DNA from 3 places in the Shewanella sp. BJSY2023SW005 genome. Region 1 is predicted to be linked to each of the others. Evidence: riboswitches for the same ligand, from Rfam matches in the RefSeq annotation. Region 1 holds a riboswitch; each other region holds the start of a gene.
The links. Region 1 has a riboswitch for lysine ahead of lysC (lysine-sensitive aspartokinase 3). Riboswitches for the same ligand answer to the same signal wherever they lie in the genome.
Positions count from the first base shown of each region.

Region 2: it holds a riboswitch for lysine, as region 1 does, so the genes downstream of both, ACMHXI_RS20990 (Na+/H+ antiporter NhaC family protein) here and lysC (lysine-sensitive aspartokinase 3) in region 1, are expected to answer to the same signal.
Region 3: it holds a riboswitch for lysine, as region 1 does, so the genes downstream of both, ACMHXI_RS07895 (Na+/H+ antiporter NhaC family protein) here and lysC (lysine-sensitive aspartokinase 3) in region 1, are expected to answer to the same signal.

Region 1 covers NZ_JBKORJ010000021.1:4,427-11,312, forward strand. Annotated here, with positions in the region: gene ACMHXI_RS06025 (S8 family serine peptidase) at 1-11, opposite strand, end outside; gene ACMHXI_RS06030 (succinylglutamate desuccinylase/aspartoacylase family protein) at 204-1,310, opposite strand; gene lysC (lysine-sensitive aspartokinase 3) at 1,300-2,667, opposite strand; lysine riboswitch at 2,804-2,980, opposite strand; gene ACMHXI_RS06040 (DUF3293 domain-containing protein) at 3,063-3,497, opposite strand; gene arcA (two-component system response regulator ArcA) at 4,058-4,774, shown strand; gene fusA (elongation factor G) at 5,099-6,886, opposite strand, start outside.
Region 2 covers NZ_JBKORJ010000065.1:82,400-89,285, reverse strand. Annotated here, with positions in the region: gene brnQ (branched-chain amino acid transport system II carrier protein) at 1-1,318, shown strand, start outside; gene ACMHXI_RS20990 (Na+/H+ antiporter NhaC family protein) at 1,450-3,021, opposite strand; lysine riboswitch at 3,103-3,301, opposite strand; gene ACMHXI_RS20985 (electron transfer flavoprotein subunit alpha/FixB family protein) at 3,392-4,315, opposite strand; gene ACMHXI_RS20980 (electron transfer flavoprotein subunit beta/FixA family protein) at 4,316-5,065, opposite strand; gene ACMHXI_RS20975 (H-NS family nucleoid-associated regulatory protein) at 5,385-5,780, shown strand; gene ACMHXI_RS20970 (amidohydrolase family protein) at 6,074-6,886, shown strand, end outside.
Region 3 covers NZ_JBKORJ010000026.1:30,709-37,594, forward strand. Annotated here, with positions in the region: gene ACMHXI_RS07880 (N-acetyltransferase family protein) at 35-556, shown strand; partial or broken gene ACMHXI_RS07885 (DUF3302 domain-containing protein) at 947-1,181, shown strand; gene ACMHXI_RS07890 (HlyD family secretion protein) at 1,493-2,623, shown strand; gene ACMHXI_RS07895 (Na+/H+ antiporter NhaC family protein) at 2,708-4,288, opposite strand; lysine riboswitch at 4,371-4,542, opposite strand; gene ACMHXI_RS07900 (5'-methylthioadenosine/S-adenosylhomocysteine nucleosidase) at 4,755-5,582, shown strand; gene ACMHXI_RS07905 (hypothetical protein) at 5,655-6,098, opposite strand; gene ACMHXI_RS07910 (oxidative stress defense protein) at 6,312-6,886, opposite strand, start outside.

The DNA of each region.
Region 1 (6,886 bases):
TGACTCTTCACTTGTCTACTCCCTATAAGACTGCTTATTGTTGTTTTATGTTTCCATGCTCAAAAACACTCCCTTAATACAAAGGGATTAATTCTTGTAACATCAATTGATACAAACAAGAAACAAAAGACACAAAATATTACAAATTATCAGCTGGTTACAGAATGGTAGACGCTAAAAAGGATTTCATATCCGGCTTTGACTTAACCAGAAAGAGTGAAGTAGTTGGTCATCACCTTGTAGAGCTCAGTTCCCTGGTGCACAGACGCCGAGGCAAAATGCAGCACAGGGATCACATCCTCATTGAGCGAGAGCCTGGTGACTTCAGTGCCGGCATCGACTCGGTCGAGCCTGAGCATATTGACCAGAGGCGCGCCCGCAGCCAAAGGTACTCCCGGCTCGGCCAGATACTCCACCATACCTGCCATAGGTGCGTGAAACTTCCGATAGTCTTTCAGCATACAAGCAAAACGCGACATCACCTCGGGCTGTATGCTCTGGGCTATCACCTCTCTATAGCTCAGATAACTTAATATGCCTTCCGCATCTCGGCTGGCATCGGCAAGATCGATACGCTCCTGGCTGCCAAGCTCCAAAGTAAAGGCCGACACTGCGACTTTCAGCTCTCTGCCCCGGCTATTGGCATAGTCGCTGAGCTGCCACCAGGGATTGAAGGCCGCTTCATCCATGGCGCCGCCAAAACCTTTAGGCATCACCAGGGTATAGGGAATATGAAAGTAGCCGGCAGCAGACAGCTCATACTCGGGGCAATAGAGGTGTTTACAGGACTTGGGGCCGGTGTGCAGATCCAGCACTATGTCAGCGCAGTGCGCCAGTTTCTGCAGATTGAGCGCCAATCTCTGCCCGGTCGTCACTCCCCAGGGATTGGCCAATGCCTGCTCACAGTTGGCAATAAGAAGACGACGAAAAGCGTCAAACAGTGCTGGCTCCGGCAGCTCACCGTGCAGCAGATACCAGTCATCCAGGTGGACGGCCTGATCCAGATAAGCTCTGTTCCAGTTGATACCTGTGATGGGATCAAAACGGCCCAAGGTAAACTCACCGCTTTTCTGGTTAATCCCCAAGGGGTTGGCCAGAGGCACCAGGGTGATATCTCCCAGAGGCGGATGAGCCTTGAAGTACTGCAGCAACTGCAAAATCACCGCATTGCCCTGCACCTCGGCGCCATGCACATTGGCCTGAATATAGACGCTGGGCGCCGCATCGCTGGTACCTTTGAAGCGATAAACAGGTATGGTCAAGGGCTGGCCGGCAGCCAGCTCCCCAACCGGCAGATGTTCAAGCTGCATCCTGAGCCCCTTCAAACAGGTTACGATGCAAAGCGGCAACAACATCACCGGCTTCGGCTTCCGACACCAAGACACAAAGATTGTGCGGACTGGCGCCCTGACAGATCATTCGGACGTTATGGGGTTCAAGCACTTCAAATACCCGGCGACAGATCCCGGCAGTAGTGGCTATCTTGTTGCCTATGATGGCCACCAGAGCCAGCTTGTCTTCCACCCGCACACGGCAGTTTTGCGACAATTCCTGCAGCAGAGCTTCGGTCAGAAGCCCCTTGCCGGCCGAATCTGAGCCCGTTTTGTCCAGCGTCAGCGACACGTTCACCTCTGAGGTGGTAATGAGATCGACACTGATCTTGTGCCGCGCCAACACGGCAAAGGTCTCTGCCAAAAAGCCCTGGGCATGCAACATCTGCAAACTGTGCAAGTTAAGTAGGGTCTGATCTCGTCTCACCGCAACGGCCCTGAATACCGGCTCATCTTCCACTTGGTGACGGATCCAGGTGCCACCTTTTTCCGGTGCCCGACTGGAGCCGACAAACACCTGGATCTGTTGACGCACCGCCGGCAAGATGGTGGCAGGGTGCAACACCTTGGCACCGAAAGTAGCCATCTCTGCCGCCTCATTAAAACTGATTTCTGCGATAGGCCTGGCGTTGGGAGCCAGTCGGGGATCCGTGGTGTAAATCCCTTCTACATCGGTCCAGATCTCGACCGCATCGGCTTCCAGCGCCTCAGCCAAAAGGGCCGCAGAATAATCGCTGCCACCACGCCCAAGCGTAGTGGTTCGGCCATCGGCATCGGCGCCGATAAAGCCCTGGGTCACCAGCAGTTGCTGCTCAAGCAAAGGTTGCAATTTCTCTGTCGCCAGTCGCTTCAACTCGGCGATTTGTGGCTCGGCCTTACCGAAATGGCTATCGGTACGCATCACCTGGCGCACATCAAAGGCGCTGGCCTTGGCACCACGTTCTCTCAATACCGCGGCAAACAGCGCTGAAGAACACTGTTCGCCCAAAGATAGGATCTCATCGACCATAGCATGACTCGGCGCCTGCAATAACCTGGCACTGAGCGTTGCCATGCGGCTGAGCAAAGCATCCAGCGCCGCGGCAACATCTGCCGGTCTGCCAAGTTTATCCAGAATTGCGTATTGAATGGTGGCTATCTCTTTCAATAGCTTGAGACGGCGCTCATCCCCCATGTCTGCCTGGGACAGCTCCACCAACAGATTGGTTACGCCACTGGATGCACTGACCACAACCAGACGGGTGGCCGGGTTTCCAAGCACTATATCGGCACAGCGATTCATCGCCTGATAATCGGCAACTGAGGTACCACCAAACTTGGCAACAACAAGAGACATCAGCGCATTCCCCCACAGGCAGGTAACAGGGAAAGGTCGATAACGAGAATAGATTTCATGAGTTAAGCTCCGAACAGATAACGTTCGAAGAGCCTGGTGCAGAGATAACGCACCCCATAGCAGGGAAACAGCGATCGTCACCAGAAGCTCTCCACCAAAACCAGGTGACAGTCGCCAGGATTCAGCCTGACCAACCGACCGGAAGCGTAGCCAATACGCATCCCGACCTCGGCGTTAATCTCCCTCATGAGCCGTCATTGGAGAATTGGCCTCCTCTGACTCACTACCTAGTTAACGCACCTCTTCTGTTCCTTTCTCGCGAAAGGGATGAAAAAATTAGCAATAAAGTCCTTATGAAGTCAATGCTAATTTGCGCAGGATGAAATTTCCTCAACTCATCCGTCACTGAGCTCGGGTAACTCGCTGACCAGGCGCGCCCTGGCAGCAAACTGTCCAAGCGCCACCTCTCGCTCCCCTTTCAGGCAAGGCACCAAGGTCAAGAGCCCACTATCAACGTAGTAAAGGGCATTTTGGCGATACTTTGATGCCAGTTCTATTGCCGCGGCCTTATCCAGAAACAGAGCCCAGCTTTTTTCCATATGACTGAGATCATCAGCAGCGCCTATGATCGCCCGGTAAGGAATGCCCAGCTTATCAATATCGTGTTGTAGCTGCCGATCGAGAAGGCGGTTTTGGCAAGAAGTGAGTTTTTGCCCAAGGGGATTATGGGCGGTGACAATAGCGAAAGGAACAGCGGAAGAAAACGACTGAGTCAATAAAAAGCATGCGCTCTGGTAGTACTGCCAGAGACTTTCAAATGCAGCATCCATTGTAGTATCTGTCTCTAATGAACCGGATTTATTCTAGCAAAGGCTTTTGCATTCCCCTAGCCCCGTGAGCAAGCTCACAGTAAGACAAAATACAAAATGCTTATCTTTCAATAGGTAACGCAAAAACTTGTGATGTAGATCATAGTTAAACATTAATTTGTTAACATTTCATTTGTTAACAAATGCCCAATCCTAGTACAATGGATTGTATCGACAGAGGCTTAGAGTTAAGTGTGTGACCCGGCTAGCGCCATTACGCTACAGCATAAGTCTCTATCGATAACGACTCTGTACCAAATGTAATCTGGTTTTAAGATGACATTTTCTGGATTTTCCATGTCTTTCAGGAACTAAATCCCGCCACTGGGAATCCTAGACAGTACAGTTCGCGCCTCTCCGGGTGGAGAGCATACTTTTTGCTAATCATGAAGTGTGTTGCCGTTTCATTTCAGTTTTGAACAGCACTTACGTGAACCCTGTGAATGTTGGCGTTTTAGAGAGTATAGCGGAGCGTCACCCGCGCTCATGGTTAGATAAACTGATTTAATTAGGTAAATAACATGCAAAACCCGCACATTCTGATCGTTGAAGATGAAGCCGTTACCCGTAACACGCTGAGAAGTATTTTCGAGGCAGAAGGTTATGTGGTAACCGAAGCCAATGATGGCGCAGAGATGCACAAAGCCTTGCAGGAAAACAAGGTGAACCTGGTGGTTATGGATATCAACCTGCCAGGTAAGAATGGTTTGCTGTTGGCGCGGGAATTGCGCGAAATCAACAATATCGGTCTCATCTTCCTTACTGGCCGTGACAACGAAGTGGACAAGATCCTTGGATTGGAGATCGGTGCCGATGATTACATCACCAAGCCGTTCAACCCTCGTGAACTGACCATTCGTGCCCGTAACCTGCTGACTCGAGTCAACAGCTCTGGCGCTGAAATTGAAGAAAAGGCTGCCGTTGAATACTATCGTTTCAATGGTTGGAGCCTGGAAATCAACAGCCGTTCTCTGGTGAGCCCACAGGGTGAATCTTACAAGCTGCCACGTAGCGAATTCCGCGCTATGCTGCACTTTGTGGAAAACCCAGGCAAGATCCTCAGCCGCGCTGAGCTGCTGATGAAAATGACCGGCCGTGAGCTCAAGCCACACGACCGTACTGTTGATGTGACTATCCGTCGTATTCGTAAGCACTTCGAAAGTGTGCCTGATACACCGGAAATCATCGCCACCATCCACGGCGAAGGCTACCGTTTCTGCGGTAACCTCGAAGACTGATAAACACGCTTTATCGGCTCTGCACAAAGCCAGCTTATCGAGCTGGCTTTTGTTTATCTGCTCACCTATTTCGGTTCCCCCAGCTACTGATATTCGCAGTGGCTTCCTCACGGTAATTCTCTGCCAATCCCAGCTCCTTTATCTTAGGTAGCTCCTTTGCCACATATGCCACTTTCGAAAACAGTTGCCATACGATTGCCCATTGATATTCATCGGCATCCGCCGAGCTGAATGCAAGTTTGATTCTGCTGGCTTCGCGGCACTAGATATTCGCCCATAAAAAAACCCGCCATCAAGGCGGGTTTTTATCAGGATAATTAATCCTTATTTCTTGGCTGCGTTACGAGCCTTGGTTTCTGCGATAACAGTCTCAGCCACGTTGGCAGGACATGGAGCATAGTGAGAAAACTCCATGGAGAACTGACCACGACCAGAAGTCATGGTACGCAGGTGACCGATGTAACCGAACATTTCTGCCAGTGGCACGTCAGCCTTAACACGTACGCCAGTCAGACCAGCTTCCTGATCCTTGATCATACCGCGACGACGGTTCAAGTCACCGATAACGTCACCAACGTGATCGTCTGGAGTGAACACGTCAACCTTCATCACAGGCTCCAGCAACTGAGGCTTGGCCTTAGGCATAGACTGACGGAATGCACCCTTGGCAGCGATTTCAAACGCGATTGCTGAGGAGTCAACTGCGTGGTAACCACCGTCGAACAGTTCAACTTCAACGTCCAGTACTGGGAAGCCAGCCAGAGGACCTTCGTTCATCATGTCTTCGAAGCCGCTTTCAACTGCTGGCCAGAATTCACGAGGTACGTTACCACCAACAACGCTGGAGGTGAACTTGAAGCCACTACCAGCTTCGCCTGGACGGATGCGGTAGTCGATCTTACCGAACTGACCAGAACCACCAGACTGCTTCTTGTGAGTGTAGCTGTCTTCAACGGCTTGAGTGATGGTTTCACGGTAAGCTACCTGTGGAGCACCAACAGTCAGTTCAACACCGTGAGTACGCTTCAGGATGTCTACTTTGATGTCCAGGTGCAATTCACCCATACCCTTAAGGATGGTTTCACCGGTTTCTTGGTCGGTTTCAACCTGGAATGATGGATCTTCTGCAACCATCTTACCCAGAGCAACACCCAGCTTCTCAGAAGCGCCTTTGTCCTTAGGAGTTACAGCGATAGAGATCACTGGCTCAGGGAAGATCATAGGCTCAAGAGTACATTCGTGCTTAGGATCACACAGAGTGTGACCAGTCTGAACGTTCTTCATACCTACAACGGCGATGATGTCACCGGCTTGAGCAGAATCGATCTCTTTACGATCGTTAGCGTGCATCTCAACCATACGGCCAATACGCTCTGTCTTACCGGTAGCAGAGTTCAGGATAGTGTCACCTTTCTTCAGCTTACCAGAGTAGATACGGATAAAGGTCAGGGCGCCGAAACGGTCATCCATGATCTTGAACGCCAGAGCGCGCAGTGGCTCATCGGCAGATACAGTAGCTACTTCACCGGTTTCTTCACCAGTTTCTGGGTCAGTCAGAGGCTGAGGCTCAACTTCTGTTGGAGATGGCAGGTAGTCAACAACTGCATCCAGAACCAGCTGCATACCCTTGTTACGGTAAGCAGAACCACAGTATGTGGGGAAGAATGACAGGTTGATGGTACCTTTACGGATACAACGCTTCAGGTCTTCGATAGAAGGCTCTTCACCTTCCATGTAGGCTTCCATCAGGTCGTCGTCCTGCTCAACGGCAGTCTCGATCAGTTGCTCACGGTATTCTTCAACCAGATCAACCATGTCTTCTGGAACTTCTTCTACAGAGTAGTTTTCTGGCAGACCAGACTCATCCCATACATAGGCTTTGCGGTTCAGTACGTCAACAACACCCTTGAACTCGTCTTCGATACCGATAGGCAGAGTCATAACCAGTGGTGTCGCAGCCAGAACGCGCTTGATTTGACCAACAACACGCAGGAAGTCGGCACCCATACGGTCCAGCTTGTTTACGAAGATGATACGGGCAACTTCGGATTCGTTAGCATAGCGCCAGTTGGTTTCGGACTGAGGCTCAACACCGCCGGAACCACAGAATAC
Region 2 (6,886 bases), on a different contig from region 1:
AAGTGCACGCAATATCGCCGCTTTGGGTTTTATGACCTTTGCAATGTACTTGGGCGCCGGCAACCTTATTTTCCCATCATTTTTGGGTTATCAGGCAGGCGAAAACCTGTTTCAGGGCATGGCAGGCTTTCTACTGGCCGGTGTGGGCTTACCCGCCTTTGCTTTGGTCATTGTGGCCCTGGTGGGGGGCTCCGATAACCTGACTTCAGTACTTCCCCGCCCTCTGGCTACCACGTTCTGGATTATGGTATTTATCGTGATTGGCCCGGCATTTGTCATTCCTCGCGCCATCACAGTCGCTTACCAATTCGGTTTTAGCCCGTTTTTCGGGGACAACGCTCTGGGTCCTTTTTCAATTATCTTCTGCATTATCGCTGTGCTGTTTTCCCTGTATCCGGGCAAACTGGTCGACAACCTGGGGAAGTGGTTGACACCGGCGCTAATGGCTATCCTACTGGCAATGGCTATCGCCGCGCTGTTGTTTCCGAGTCAAGGCATTTCCCAAGCGACCGGCGCCTATGTAAGCAGCGCATTTGCCGAAGGTGTGACTCAAGGATATATGACCATGGACGCCTTGGGTTCTATCGGTTTTGGATGGGTTATCTTCCGCGCGATTAAAAGTATGGGTGTCACTCAGCCAAAGGCGATTACCAGGTACACCCTGATTGCCGCCTTGATGTACGCTGTGGCTATGGCACTGGTATACATCTCCCTGGCTTATATCGGCGCCAGCAGCGTCGGTGAATACAGTAACGGCGGGGATATTCTGACCACCTTTACCACAACACATTTTGGTATTTTAGGTACCTTGCTGTTGGGAGCTGTGATGATATTGGCTTGCCTGACGACGATAATCGGCGTGACGACTGCCGGCAGTGAGTTTTATAGCCGCACATTCAGTAAAGTGTCTTACCGTAACAGTGTGCTGGTCACCATGATAATTGGAGCGTTGGTTGCCAATATTGGTCTGGAGCAACTTTTGCAGATCACCCAACCCGTCGTGGTAGCCCTGCATCCGATTGCGATTGCCCTGTTATTGATTGCCCCGCTACGGCGCCTTGTGTCCATGTCTGGCGTACTTGCAACCTTAGCGGCAGCGTTGATTTTTGGCGCTCTGGACGCCTTGCATATTCTCGGCAGTATGCCTGCCAGCCTGGATGCAATTTTGAACCAATATCTACCCTTATACGCTTGCTATGCAGCTTGGATTGTCCCGACGGTTATTGTTCTGGCCATAGCGACGAGTTTGACTCTGTTTGCCCGCTCGGCATCGGCTCGCGTCATCACGGAAAACTCAATAGAGCTGCCACAAAAATAATTGGCGAGGCCAGTTTGAATCAATAGGTATTTAGCCTGAATATCCAAGACGAGAGTACGCCTCCAACTCAGATAGCCCTGAACTATAGGTAACAAAAAACGCTGCCGAGGCAGCGTTTTTTAATTGGCCGGCTAGGCAGCACTGTTTTTGGGCTGCTGCCACTTGAGCCACACCAGCCCCAGCATAAACAGCACACAACTGCTGGCAAGCCCAAGCCATACCGACTCGGTAAAGCCGAGTACTATATAGCCGCCGAGGGAAATAACTGCTACCAAGACCGCATAGGGCAACTGAGTCAGCACATGGTCGATATGATGGCAGCTGGCACCTGTGGATGACAGAATCGTGGTGTCCGATATCGGCGAGCAGTGATCGCCAAACACAGCCCCGGAAAGCACGGCGGCCAGCATAGGCAACATCATGCCACTGTGGCTGCCCATGGCCATATCGGCGGCAATCGGCAACATGATACCAAAGGTGCCCCAGCTGGTGCCGGTAGAAAAGGCGGTAAGCCCAGCCAAAATAAATAGCACGGCCGGCAACAAGGCAAAGGGAATATTGCCACTGGCGAGGCTGGCCATAAACTTGCCGGTTTCCAGTGAGCCGATGATCCCGGCTATGGTCCAGGCAAACATCAGAATATAGATGGCCGGCAACATGGAACGGGCACCCGAGGTGAGTGCCTTGAGGATCATCTTGGCTTCAATCTTCTGGATAAAGGCCAGCAGCAGCGTCACCACCAGGCCGATGGAGGCGCCGAAAAACAGTGACGAGCCCACATCGGTTTTCTCGAAGGCACCTATGATACTGAAAGGCAGGCTTTCTGCCGCCAGGGCATCGGCACCACTGGAAACCATAAAATAGAAGGTCGCCACCACCAAGACACCTATGGGCAGGAACAGGCCGTGCACCTGGCCGGTTTCCGCCTCGGGCAGATCGGCATTGGCACCGGGGGGCAACCCCTTGGACTCATCATAGAGATTGCCCTTGCGGGCGTTGAGCTCGTGTTTGCGCATGGCGCCAATATCCAGCTCCATAAAGGTGACACACAGCAAGAGCGCAAGGGCAAACAGGGCATAGAAGTTCATAGGGATCATCTGCACGAAAGCACTCAGATGTCCTACTTCAGTAAAACCGTGAGCGGTGAGAATGCCGCCGATAAGGGCGATAATATAGGCGCCCCAACTGGACACCGGCGAGATAACGCACACGGGTGCCGCGGTAGAATCCAAAAGATACGCCAGTTTGGAGCGGGAGATATAGTATCTGTCGGTCAGAGGCCTAGCGATACTGCCCACCACCAAGCTATTGAAGTAGTCATCGATAAACACCGCACAGCCGAGAAACATGGTCAGCAGCTTGGCATCACGGCGATTACGGATATGCTGTCTGGCCCAGTTGGCAAAGGCCCTGGCCGAGCCACTGACGGTGATCAGCGCAGTGATCATCCCCAGCAGCACCAGGAATCCCAGAATATACAGGTTCCAGGCATTGAAAGCGTCATCGTCCCATACCAGGGAAAGCACCCTTTGCCCCAGATAAACCCCGGTGTCCAATACCGACCATTGATTGAGCAACAGGGCTCCAATCAATATCCCCAGCCCCAGCGATAACAGCACCCGACGGGTGAGGATCGCCAATAAAATTGCCACAACCGGCGGCAACAAAGAGAGTGCCGAATCGGCATAACTTGTTAGTGTCATTGAGTCTTGTTCTTCGTTAAATACGAATGGAGGGCAACTGAACTGGTGGGAAAAGGCAATGGCATACCGAGTAGCACCTGTCCTTTCAGTAGCGCTCCATAGTAACGTCAATCTGTCATCCCGACAGAATATACTATGGCAGTGCTGCCCCTATTTGGTAACAGCCCCAGCGGTGGACCTTGATAAGTCGCAACCACTTCGGCACCAAATCCTTTCGCGATACATAAACGGAATCACCCTGCTTACCGCTACTGATATTTAGTGCGCCTCTACTTCTCAGGACGCCTGATGTCAGGCGTGAGGCACATAAAAACATAGGCGGCTTTGAGGATGCTACCCCAAAGCCGCCTATCGTGACCTAGATCACAGATTAAATCAACTCGTTCAATTTAGGCACAACATCAAACAGGTCAGCTTCCAGACCATAATCGGCAACCTGGAAGATAGGCGCTTCAGGATCTTTGTTGATGGCCACAATGACTTTTGAGTCCTTCATACCGGCCAGATGCTGAATCGCCCCGGAGATACCCACAGCGATATAAAGCTCTGGCGCCACGATTTTACCCGTCTGGCCAACCTGCAGGTCGTTGGGAACAAAGCCGGCATCCACTGCTGCCCGCGATGCACCTACGGCGGCGCCCAGCTTATCGGCCAAGGCTTCCAGCATGGCAAAGTTTTCGCCACTACCCATACCGCGACCACCGGAAACAATGACTCTGGCGCTGCCAAGCTCCGGACGAGCCGACTCGGTCAGGCTCTGGGATACAAAGCTGCTCTTGGCGTCAAAGACGCTATCGAGCTGATTGATTTCAGCTGAGCCTGTCTCGGCAACGGCGTCGAAGGCGCTGGCGCGCACAGTGGCCACTTTCTTATCGTCCAGACTCTTAACGGTTGCCATGGCGTTACCGGCATAAACGGGACGGACAAAAGTCTCGGCATCAATCACCTTGGTGATCTCCGAAAGTTGAGCCACATCCAGCAAAGCCGCCACTCTTGGCAGTATGTCCTTACCCTGGCTTGAAGCTGCAGCCAGAATGTGGCTGTAGTCACCACTCAGAGACAAGATGAGTTCACCAATATTGTCGGCAAGATGAGCACCATAGGCAGGGTTATCGGCCAGCAGTACTTTACTGACGCCTTCAAGCTTGGCGGCAGCATCGGCGGCGGCCTTACAATCCTGACCGGCAACCAAGAGGTGAATATCTCCCCCTATGGCTTTGGCTGCGGCGACAACTTTGGCTGTGTCCTGTTTCAGGCTGGCATTATCGTGTTCAGCTATTACTAATACGGCCATTTAGATCACCTTCGCTTCGTTTTTCAACTTGTCCACCAGCTCCTCAACGGAAGCCACCATCACACCCGCCTGACGGCTGGCCGGCGTTGCTACCTCCAACACCTGTACGTGCTGCTTGAGCGCCACTCCCAGGTCATCAATGCTCATGGTCTCCAGCGGCTTGCGCTTGGCTTTCATGATATTGGGCAAAGAAGCATAGCGGGGCTCATTCAGACGCAGATCTGCGGTGACCACGGCAGGCAGAGGCATGGACAGAGTCTGTAAGCCGCCATCCACTTCACGGGTGACCAGCAGAGTTTCGCCTTCCAGCTTCACTTCAGATGCAAAGGTTGCCTGAGGCATACCGGCGAGCGCCGCCAGCATCTGTCCTGTCTGATTGTTATCGCCGTCGATGGACTGCTTACCGAGCAGAATAAGTTGCGCCTGTTCCTTGTCCTGCACCGCCTTGAGCAGTTTGGCAATAGAAAGGGGCACCAGCTCTTCATCGGTTTCGATGTGAATGGCACGGTCGGCACCCAGAGCTAGTGCGGTACGCAGTTGCTCCTGTGCCGCCTTGGGACCTATGCTGACAACGACGACTTCAGAAGCACTGCCGGCTTCTTTCAGACGCACGGCTTCTTCTACCGCAATCTCACAAAATGGATTCAACGCCATTTTCAGGTTGGCTGTTTCAACGCCTGTGTTGTCGGCCTTGACCCTGACCTTCACATTGGCATCGACCACACGTTTTACTGGCACCAATACTTTCATAGGGTTTCCTTCCTACACCTTGTATCTAATGTGGGTTGCGTACCGATGATACCAGGGCCATCAGTACAGGATGGCTCAACTTTACGTGCTGTTGACGTTAACGTCAACAGCAACTTAAACGCTCGTTTGTCACTTCTGTCACACTTTAAGGCCAGTTTTTTGAACACTTGGCAACTTTCATGGTCATAGAATTGAGTTAAATAAAGAAATTAATGTCAATTGGCGTAAAAATATTTGATCCAGACTCTTATAGTTTCTATTATTTATAGCGATGTTCACCATAACCCAATTTATAAATTAGCGTGGGACCAAAATACTTATGAGCGATTTTCTTGATATATTGACTCACGGTCGTCGTTTTAAGGCCGCAGTAAAAGAGTTGAGCGTTGCAGATCTGCGCGATCTGGCTGCCAAATTGGATAAGATCATTATTGATCGTGAAGAGGAAGCCAAGGAAGAAGAAAAGGCACAAGCTGAACGTCTTTCTAAAATAGAAGATATCCGTAAGCAGATGGAAGCCGTTGGCCTGTCTGTTGAAGATCTGGGTAATGTTGCTGCCGCCAAGGCTGCTCCCAAGAAGCGTGCTCCTCGCCCACCAAAATACAAAATCGTTGTAGATGGTGAAACTATTACTTGGACCGGTCAAGGCCGTATGCCAACTGTATTCAAGAACGAAGTAGACAAAGGTCGTTCAATGGATGATTTCCTGATCTAATCAGGCATCTATTTACTTAAGCCTCGACAGTGTCGGGGCTTTTTTATGTCTGATAGACGTCTGGCATCTGTTAAAAAGCCTTACAATTACGCCTTGGCATTTACATTTTGACTGGGTTAACTTTTATGGACATCAGCACAGCCATGTATCCCGTCGGCCTCAGATACCTTTTTGTATTATGGATATCTGTAACTCTTTGGTAAAAAAGTAGTGAATATATACTGATGTTCATATCTTTTTACTGATAGCTGTGACTTTTCCCCAAAAGAATAATGACAAGGTAGCCACAACAGATGAAACCCTCTTTCCCCGCCGCAAAACTGCTGTTTATCAGCCTTGTGGCCTGCAGCGCCTACGCCGATGAAACGCAACTGACAGACAATACTCCGAGATTGACCGCCTTAACCCACGCCAAACTCATGCTCTCCCCGGGTAAGCAATTGGATAACGCTACCCTGCTTATTGAAAATAACCGGATAAAGCAAGTTATTTCCAATAATGAAATTCCACAAAATGCTTATAAGATAGATCTCAATGGTTACACCATCTATCCGGGGTTTATCGATCCCTTTGCCGAATATGGCTTGGAGTATTCAGAATCGCCGGCAACTATTGAAGGCCCTGTCTATCGGATAAACCCCAAAGGGGCTGTGGCTGCAAATGGGGCTATTCACGCAGAGAAAGAATGGTTTTCCTATGTATTGGCAGATAAAGAAGCCGCGTCAAATTGGATAAGCAATGGCTTTACCAGCGTTCAGAGTGCTCATCTTAACGGAATATTCAGGGGAATTGGTGTTTCACTGTCTTTGGCGGACAAGAATAGCAATCAACTGATATATAATCCCCAAAGTCGACATTTTATGGCTTTTGATAAAGGCAATTCACCACAGGACTACCCCAACGCCCTGATGGGAAGCATAGCGTTAATAAGACAGACTCTCAGTGATGCCAACTGGTATAACCAGAATAAAATGAAAGCAGCCGGCCGCGAGGATTTATTGTCACCGGAATTTAATATCGCCCTTGAGCGCTTGCACGATATAAAAAATCGTGGTGCGATATTTGACACCCGAAACCTCAATAACCAGTTGCGTGCAGCCAAACTC
Region 3 (6,886 bases), on a different contig from region 1:
GCATACTCAGGCGAAACCACCTTGGGAGCCTAAGATGCATCTGTGTCACTGCCAACTTGAGCAACATGGCGAAGCGATACGCGCCATCTTCAACCATGCCATTGCCCATACCACAGCCCTTTATGAATACCAGCCAAGGAGCGAACAGCAGATCCGCGATTGGTTCGGCGCCAAACAGCAAGGCAGTTGGCCAATTCTGGGCGCCGAGGATGAGCAGGGGCAACTGTTGGGATTTGCCAGCTTAGGCCCGTTTCGCGGCTATCCGGCCAACCTCTACTCGGTGGAACACTCTGTGTATGTGCACCCGGAGCATAGAGGCAAAGGGGTGGCGCGCTTTCTGATGCAGCATTTGATAACCCAGGCCCAGGAGCGCGGCATGCGCACCATGGTGGGCGCCATAGATGCCGGAAACCAGGCCAGTATTGCCCTGCACCTGAAGTTGGGGTTCAAGCACTCAGGCACCCTGCCCCAGGTGGGTTATAAGTTCGGCCGCTGGCTGGATTTGGCGTTTTATCAGCTTATGCTGCCGGGACCTGGCGAGCCCAAAGAGAACTAAGGAAGGTGCGAATAAGTCCCATGTGTGCTCTGCGTCGGCTTACAGGCCTGGATGCAAGGCGTGGTTCGCAACAAATGGCCCTAGTCCTTTGCAAGAAGCACAACACAGCAGGCAGGCTTGTAAGCCACGCCCTTCGGGGCTTGCTCAGCAACCGGCTCTCTGCGTTATCCGACTTCGACAGGCCCCGGCATGCCTTCAGTCAGATGCCTTGAACGCCAATTGCTGTGTAAGCCAGAGTGCCACGAGGACTTGTTCGCACCTTCCCTCCCCCTTTCGGGCACGAGTCAATTTTCGTCTTATGCCCCTGAAAAAAATCATCATTCCCGGGCAATCCGCCAGCGGCCATCTACACTTATTCAAGCGTATTTGCGAATAAGGGAACCCGATTAGATGACACTGGATTATATCGCACTGGGGCTGCTGATCTTTGTCGCCCTGGTGATCTTCTACGGGGTGATAGTGATCCACGACATCCCCTACGAGCTGGCCAAGAAACGCAACCACCCCCATCAGGACGCTATTCACTATGCCGGCTGGGTGAGCCTGTTTACCCTGCATGTGCTGTGGCCGTTTCTGTGGATCTGGGCCACACTCTGGCGCGAGGACAGGGGTTGGGGCTTTGACAAAATCCAACAGGAGCAGCAATCACTGCACCATGAAACCGTACTCTTGGCGCAGCAGTTGGAACTATTGAGTGAAAAAGTCGCCGCCCTGGAAGCCCAAAAGCACGCCGCCACAGAGGCCCTTGCAGCGTCGAGTGCCCAAGTCCAAGTCCAAAGCCAAGCCCCAACCCAAGTCCAAACATCTTCAGAAGAGCCCGTAGTCAACCCCAAGCCCACCAGCGGCGTGGACTTGGATACGGCAACAGACTCGGCCGACATTCCAGCTACAGATAATCAGAGCCAGAGCAATAACAAAAATGGGGAGAACAGATAAATGGATCTCTTGCTTATCCTCACTTATACCGCCATCTGCGTCGCCATCTTCAAGATTTTCCGCATCCCGCTCAACAAGTGGAGTGTGCCTACCGCCGTGCTCGGCGGAGTAGTACTGATAGGCACCTTGATTTTGTTGATGAACTACAACCATCCCCATACCGCCATGGGCAGCCAGATGTATGTCACCACCCCGCTGATCCCCTCGGTGCGCGGCAAGGTCATAGAAGTGCCCGTCATCCCCAACAAACTGCTGAAGGAGGGCGAGCTGCTGTTCCGGGTCGATCCGACTCCTTATCAGACAGAAGTCACCCGGCTGGAGGCCAGCCTGGAGCAGGCCAAACAGGCGGTATTGGGTCTGGACGCCGCCTATAAGGCCGCCGAGGCCAGTCGCATCAAGGCCGAGGCCGAACGGGACAGAACCCAACTGGAATATGAGCGCTACCGCAGCGGTTTTGAAAAAGGCGCCTTTACCCGCGCCGATGTCGACAACCGTCGTCAGTACTATCTCGGCGCCCAGGCCTCAGTAGAGGCGGCCGAGGCCGAAGCCCGGCGCGCCAAGCTGGCACTGGAAGCCGAGTATCAGGGGCAAAACACCCAGGTGGCCGAAATTGCCGCCATGTTGGAAAAAGCCAGATTCAATCTGGAGGAAACCAGCATGCGCGCCCCCTCAGACGGTTATGTGACCCAGTTGACCCTGAGACCGGGAATGATGGTGGTGCCCATGCCCCTCAGGCCTGTGATGACCTTTGTCCATCAAGAGGAGCGCTTTTTTGTCGGCGCCTTTAGGCAAAACTCGCTGCTGCGGCTGAAACCCGGTTTCAAGGCCGAGCTGATCTTCCGCGCCCTGCCGGGCAAGGTGTTTCAAGCCGAAGTGATCGAAGTGCTGCCGGCCATAGGTGAATCTCAGGTGCAGGCGCAGGGGCAGCTCTATGGCTCGTCACAAATTCGCCTCAACGGCCGACCACTGGTGAAACTCAAGCCGCTGGATGATCTGAGTCAGTATCATTTACCTCTGGGTACCAATGTGGAGATCGCCATCTACTCCGACAGCTTTGAGCATGTGTCAATCATGCGTAAGGTATTGATAAGGATGAAAAGCTGGCAGAACTATCTCTATCTGGATCACTGATATTCCTTATCGACACGCAAGCCTTTGGCAAGAGTAAAATGCCCCAGGAACACTCCCGGGGCTTTTTTGTATCCTATCTCAGCCTCAGCCGATAGCGGCCTCGGGAGCCGCCTGGAAGCGCCTGGCGTGATAGAGGCAGAAGAGTGCAAACCAAGCGGCACTCACCAGGAAACCGGCCAGGGTGGAATGCAGCAGCCCCATGGCCAGATACCCCAGCGCCGCCCCGAAGGCGACGGTCAGGGCATAAGGCAACTGGGTCAGCACATGATCTATATGGTGACAGCCGGCGCCGGTGGCCGACAGAATACTGGTGCTGGATATGGGCGAACTGTGGTCGCCAAACACAGCGCCGGCCAACACAGCCGACAGCATGGGCAGCAGAAGTTGGATATCGCTGGCGGCGGCCATATCACCGGCGAGTGGCAACATGATACCGAAAGTGCCCCAGCTGGTGCCTGTGGCAAAGGCCATGGCGCAGGAGAGCACAAACACCACCACAGGCAGCAGCCCTGTGGGCAGGTTGCCGTTGGCCAGGCTGGCGAGATATTTGCCGGTTTCCATGTCACGCACCACGGCGCCTATGGTCCAGGCAAACAGCAGTATGTTGATCGCCGGCAACATGGCCATGACCCCTCTGGGGGCAGCACGCAGCCAAGTGGATATCCCAAGGCCGAGGCGCAGAGCCAACAGGCCAGACACCGCCAGGCTGCAAAGGGCGCCGTAAACCAAAGACGAACCCACATTGGTATGTTCAAAGGCGCCCAGCACGCTGAAGGCCTGACCATTGGCGGCCAATACCTGGGCCCCGGAGTCCAGCATGAAATAGATACTCGCCGCCGTCAGTGTCACTATCGGCAACACCATATCCAGCATGCCGCCGCGGCTGTCGGCCGGGGCTTCCATATCCAGCCCTATTGGCCGGCCCTTGGATTCATCCCAGAGCTTGCCTTCGAGCGCCCGCTGCTCATGCTGTCGCATCGGCCCAATATCCAGTTGGAAGGCGATGACTACCACCACCATGATCAGGGTAAATACCGCATAGAGATTCATGGGGATCATCTGCACAAAGGCGGCGATCGGGCTCTGCTCTGTCACCCCATGGGCCACGAGTATGCCGCCCACCAGGGCGATGATATAGGCCCCCCAAGAGGAGATGGGCATCAATACGCACACGGGTGCCGCGGTTGAGTCCAGCAGATAGGCCAACTTGGCGCGGGAGATCTGGAATCTGTCGGTCACAGGGCGGCAAATGGGCCCCACCGACAGACTGTGGAAGAAGTCGTCAATAAAGAAGGCAAACACCATCAAGCCGGTGAGCGACTTGGCGCTCTTGCGGCTCTGGCAGCGCCTGGCGGCCCATTCGGCGAAGGCCCGGGTCGCCCCCGAGGCGGTCATCAAGCTGATAAGCCCACCCAGCAGCAGCATAAACAGCAGCATATTCAGGTTATCGCTGTTGGGAGCACCATCGACCCAGAAGATTTTCAGCACACTGTCAAACAGGTAGCGCAGCGATTGCAGCGGTGAAAACTGCTGTAACATCAGGCTGCCGGCGACTATGCCAACCCCGAGGGAGAGCAGTACTCTACGGGTGATGATCGCCAGCGCAACCGCCAGCAGAGGAGGAACTATGGACCAGGGAGAGTCCGCAAAATGCATGATATTCATGATCTCTTTACACCAAAGAAGGTGGAGATCTACCGATAGGATCGAAGAAACTCAGACCAAGGAGGGCAGAAACTTCTCAGCTCCTTCAGGTAGCGCTCCATAGTGGATGACTATGGCAGTCCTGCACCTGTTAGATACAGAACCAGCAGCTAGGTTTGATGACCTGGCTACTTCGGCGCCGACTCCTTTCCCCGGGCCTCAAAGGCATCACCCTCTTCCCGGTTACTCTTAGGCAGCGCGCCTCTACTCAAAGGTATTCGACTGGCATTCTAACTATCACGGCCCCAATAGCAAGCCAGATTGTGCCTCTGGCGGTAAATATCCCGCCCGGTTGGCATTAAGCCTTTGGCAAGTGACTCATGTCTGGGCTCGCAAATGCCAGCTCCGGCTGTTGACGGCAACCACAGCTGCACCTAGGATCGCCCTCCCCTACCGCGACACTGAAATAACAATTAAAGGTGTGCAAATGACTCTGTTACAACGTTTTTGTGTGGCACTCTGTGCCTTGTTCTCCAGCCATTCCATGGCAACGCCCACCCGGGCACCTATACTGCTGCAAGGCGCCATGGATGTCGAAGTCGACACCCTGGTTCAGGCCCTGAAAGACCCCAAACAGACAACTCTTGGTTCCTGGACTTTCTGGCAAGGCACTGTGGATGGCTATCCTGTCATAGTGTCCCGCACCGAAATAGGTATGGCCAATGCCGCCGCCTCCACCACGCTGGCGATAGAAAAATTTCAACCTGGTTTTATCATCAACCAGGGCACTTCCGGCGGCCACGACCCGGCGCTGCACCGCGGCGACATAGTGCTGGGGAAATACAGCTTCAATATGGGTTCCTATCGCAGCGATCTACACCCCAAAGGCCAAGGCATAGATCCCAAACGCTGGCATAACTTCGATGTCACCATGCGTTTGCGTCAGGATGGCAAGCTGGTGGAACACAAGCGCTTTGATGCCGATCCCAAGCTGCTGGCTCTGGGACAACAACTGGCGTCAGCTTATCGCCATGGCAAGGTAGTGACCGGCGTGATCGGCAGTGCCGATGAGTGGAACCGCGAAGTCGACCGCATCGAGTGGCTGCACCAAACTTATCAAACCTCGGCCGAAGAGATGGAAACCGCTGCGGCCGCCCTGGTTGCCAAGGCATATGAGATCCCTTTTATCGGGATTCGGGTACTCTCCAATACCGACCTGCACGGCGAAGAGTTTGAGCCACAAACCGCTATCCACTGTCAGCAGTTTGTCATTGAGTACACCAAGAAGTTGATCGCAGGTTTGGAAGGTAAATAAGTTTCGAGGACTTCAAAGTAAAAGCCGGTGATATTGTCCACCGGCTTTTGTTTTTCAGGCCCTCATCTTAAGCTAGCTCGCCGGCGATAAGAAAATGGCCTCCACCTCTTTGGCCAGTGTCTGCCAGCCCAGTTTCGAATAGCCTTGCTGGTAACGGTATTCCCAAACCTTGGTTTCCGACTCGGGTGCTTGTTTTCGCTGGATAACCAAGCGGTAGTCATCCATCGTTGGTGACTCTGGCTCCGGCAATGACAGGCTGGCAAAAGTCTGCTTGCTCTCGGCACAGCTCTGGCCGCGATACCGAATAAACACCTGCAAACCCGTATCGAAATCCTTGTCATTAATTTGGGATTGGATCTCGCTGCCGGGCACAGTGTATTCCGTCTCATTCACCAGGCAGAGTCGTTGTTTGTGGGTCTTTCCGACTTGCGCTGTAACATTGGCGAATACGGTTGATGGGCTGGCGACCAGGCTGAATAAACCTATTCCCAGTAGTGTCAGACGGGTCAATTTCATCGGCACACTCCTTATGCAAGATTGATTGGCTCTGGCTCATTCAAGCATAAAAAGCGTCCAGAGACTGCCTCAAAGGAGCAACAAATTGTATCTGCTGTTTCAAAATCACCTACAACTCACCAACATCAAACAAGCGATATTGGCAGATAAAACAAACAATGCGGGCACCACCAGGGGGCCCGCATAATAACTGTCAGACAGGATAACTTGGGTTCAGTCACGCAGCTTGTAGCTGACCTCGACCCTGTCGGAGAAAGTTACCTGGCCATACTCATAGCTCTGGTTGATAGCGCCTTCAGCCATCATGGCGGCCTTGTACATCACAGGACGCACCGGGCCTTGGTCGAAATAACGAATCGACCAGACGCCATCGAGTTTCTCGCCGAATCCGGCCGCCAACTCACTGGCCTTTTGCTTGGCATCTTCAATGGCCGCCTGCCGCGCCTGCTTGCGCATCTCGGCTTCTTTACTGGACTTGAGGTTGATCTGGTTCACCTTGTTGATCCCGCCTATTAGCGCCGAGTCCAGTATGGGGTTGAGCTGATCCAACTGTTTCACCAACACGGTCACACTGCGACTGGCGCGATACCCCTTGAGCTCGGGCGCCTTGTCCTTGAGGTAAACATACTCAGGTTGCAGATTCAGATTGGCGGCTGCAATCGACTCCTTGGCAACCCCGGCCTTGAGCAGGCGCTCGATAAAAGCGGCCACCGCCTTGTCGGATGCGGCCTTGGCCGCCTTGGCATCAGATTCGCTTAATGACACTTCAACATTGATTTCGGCCATAT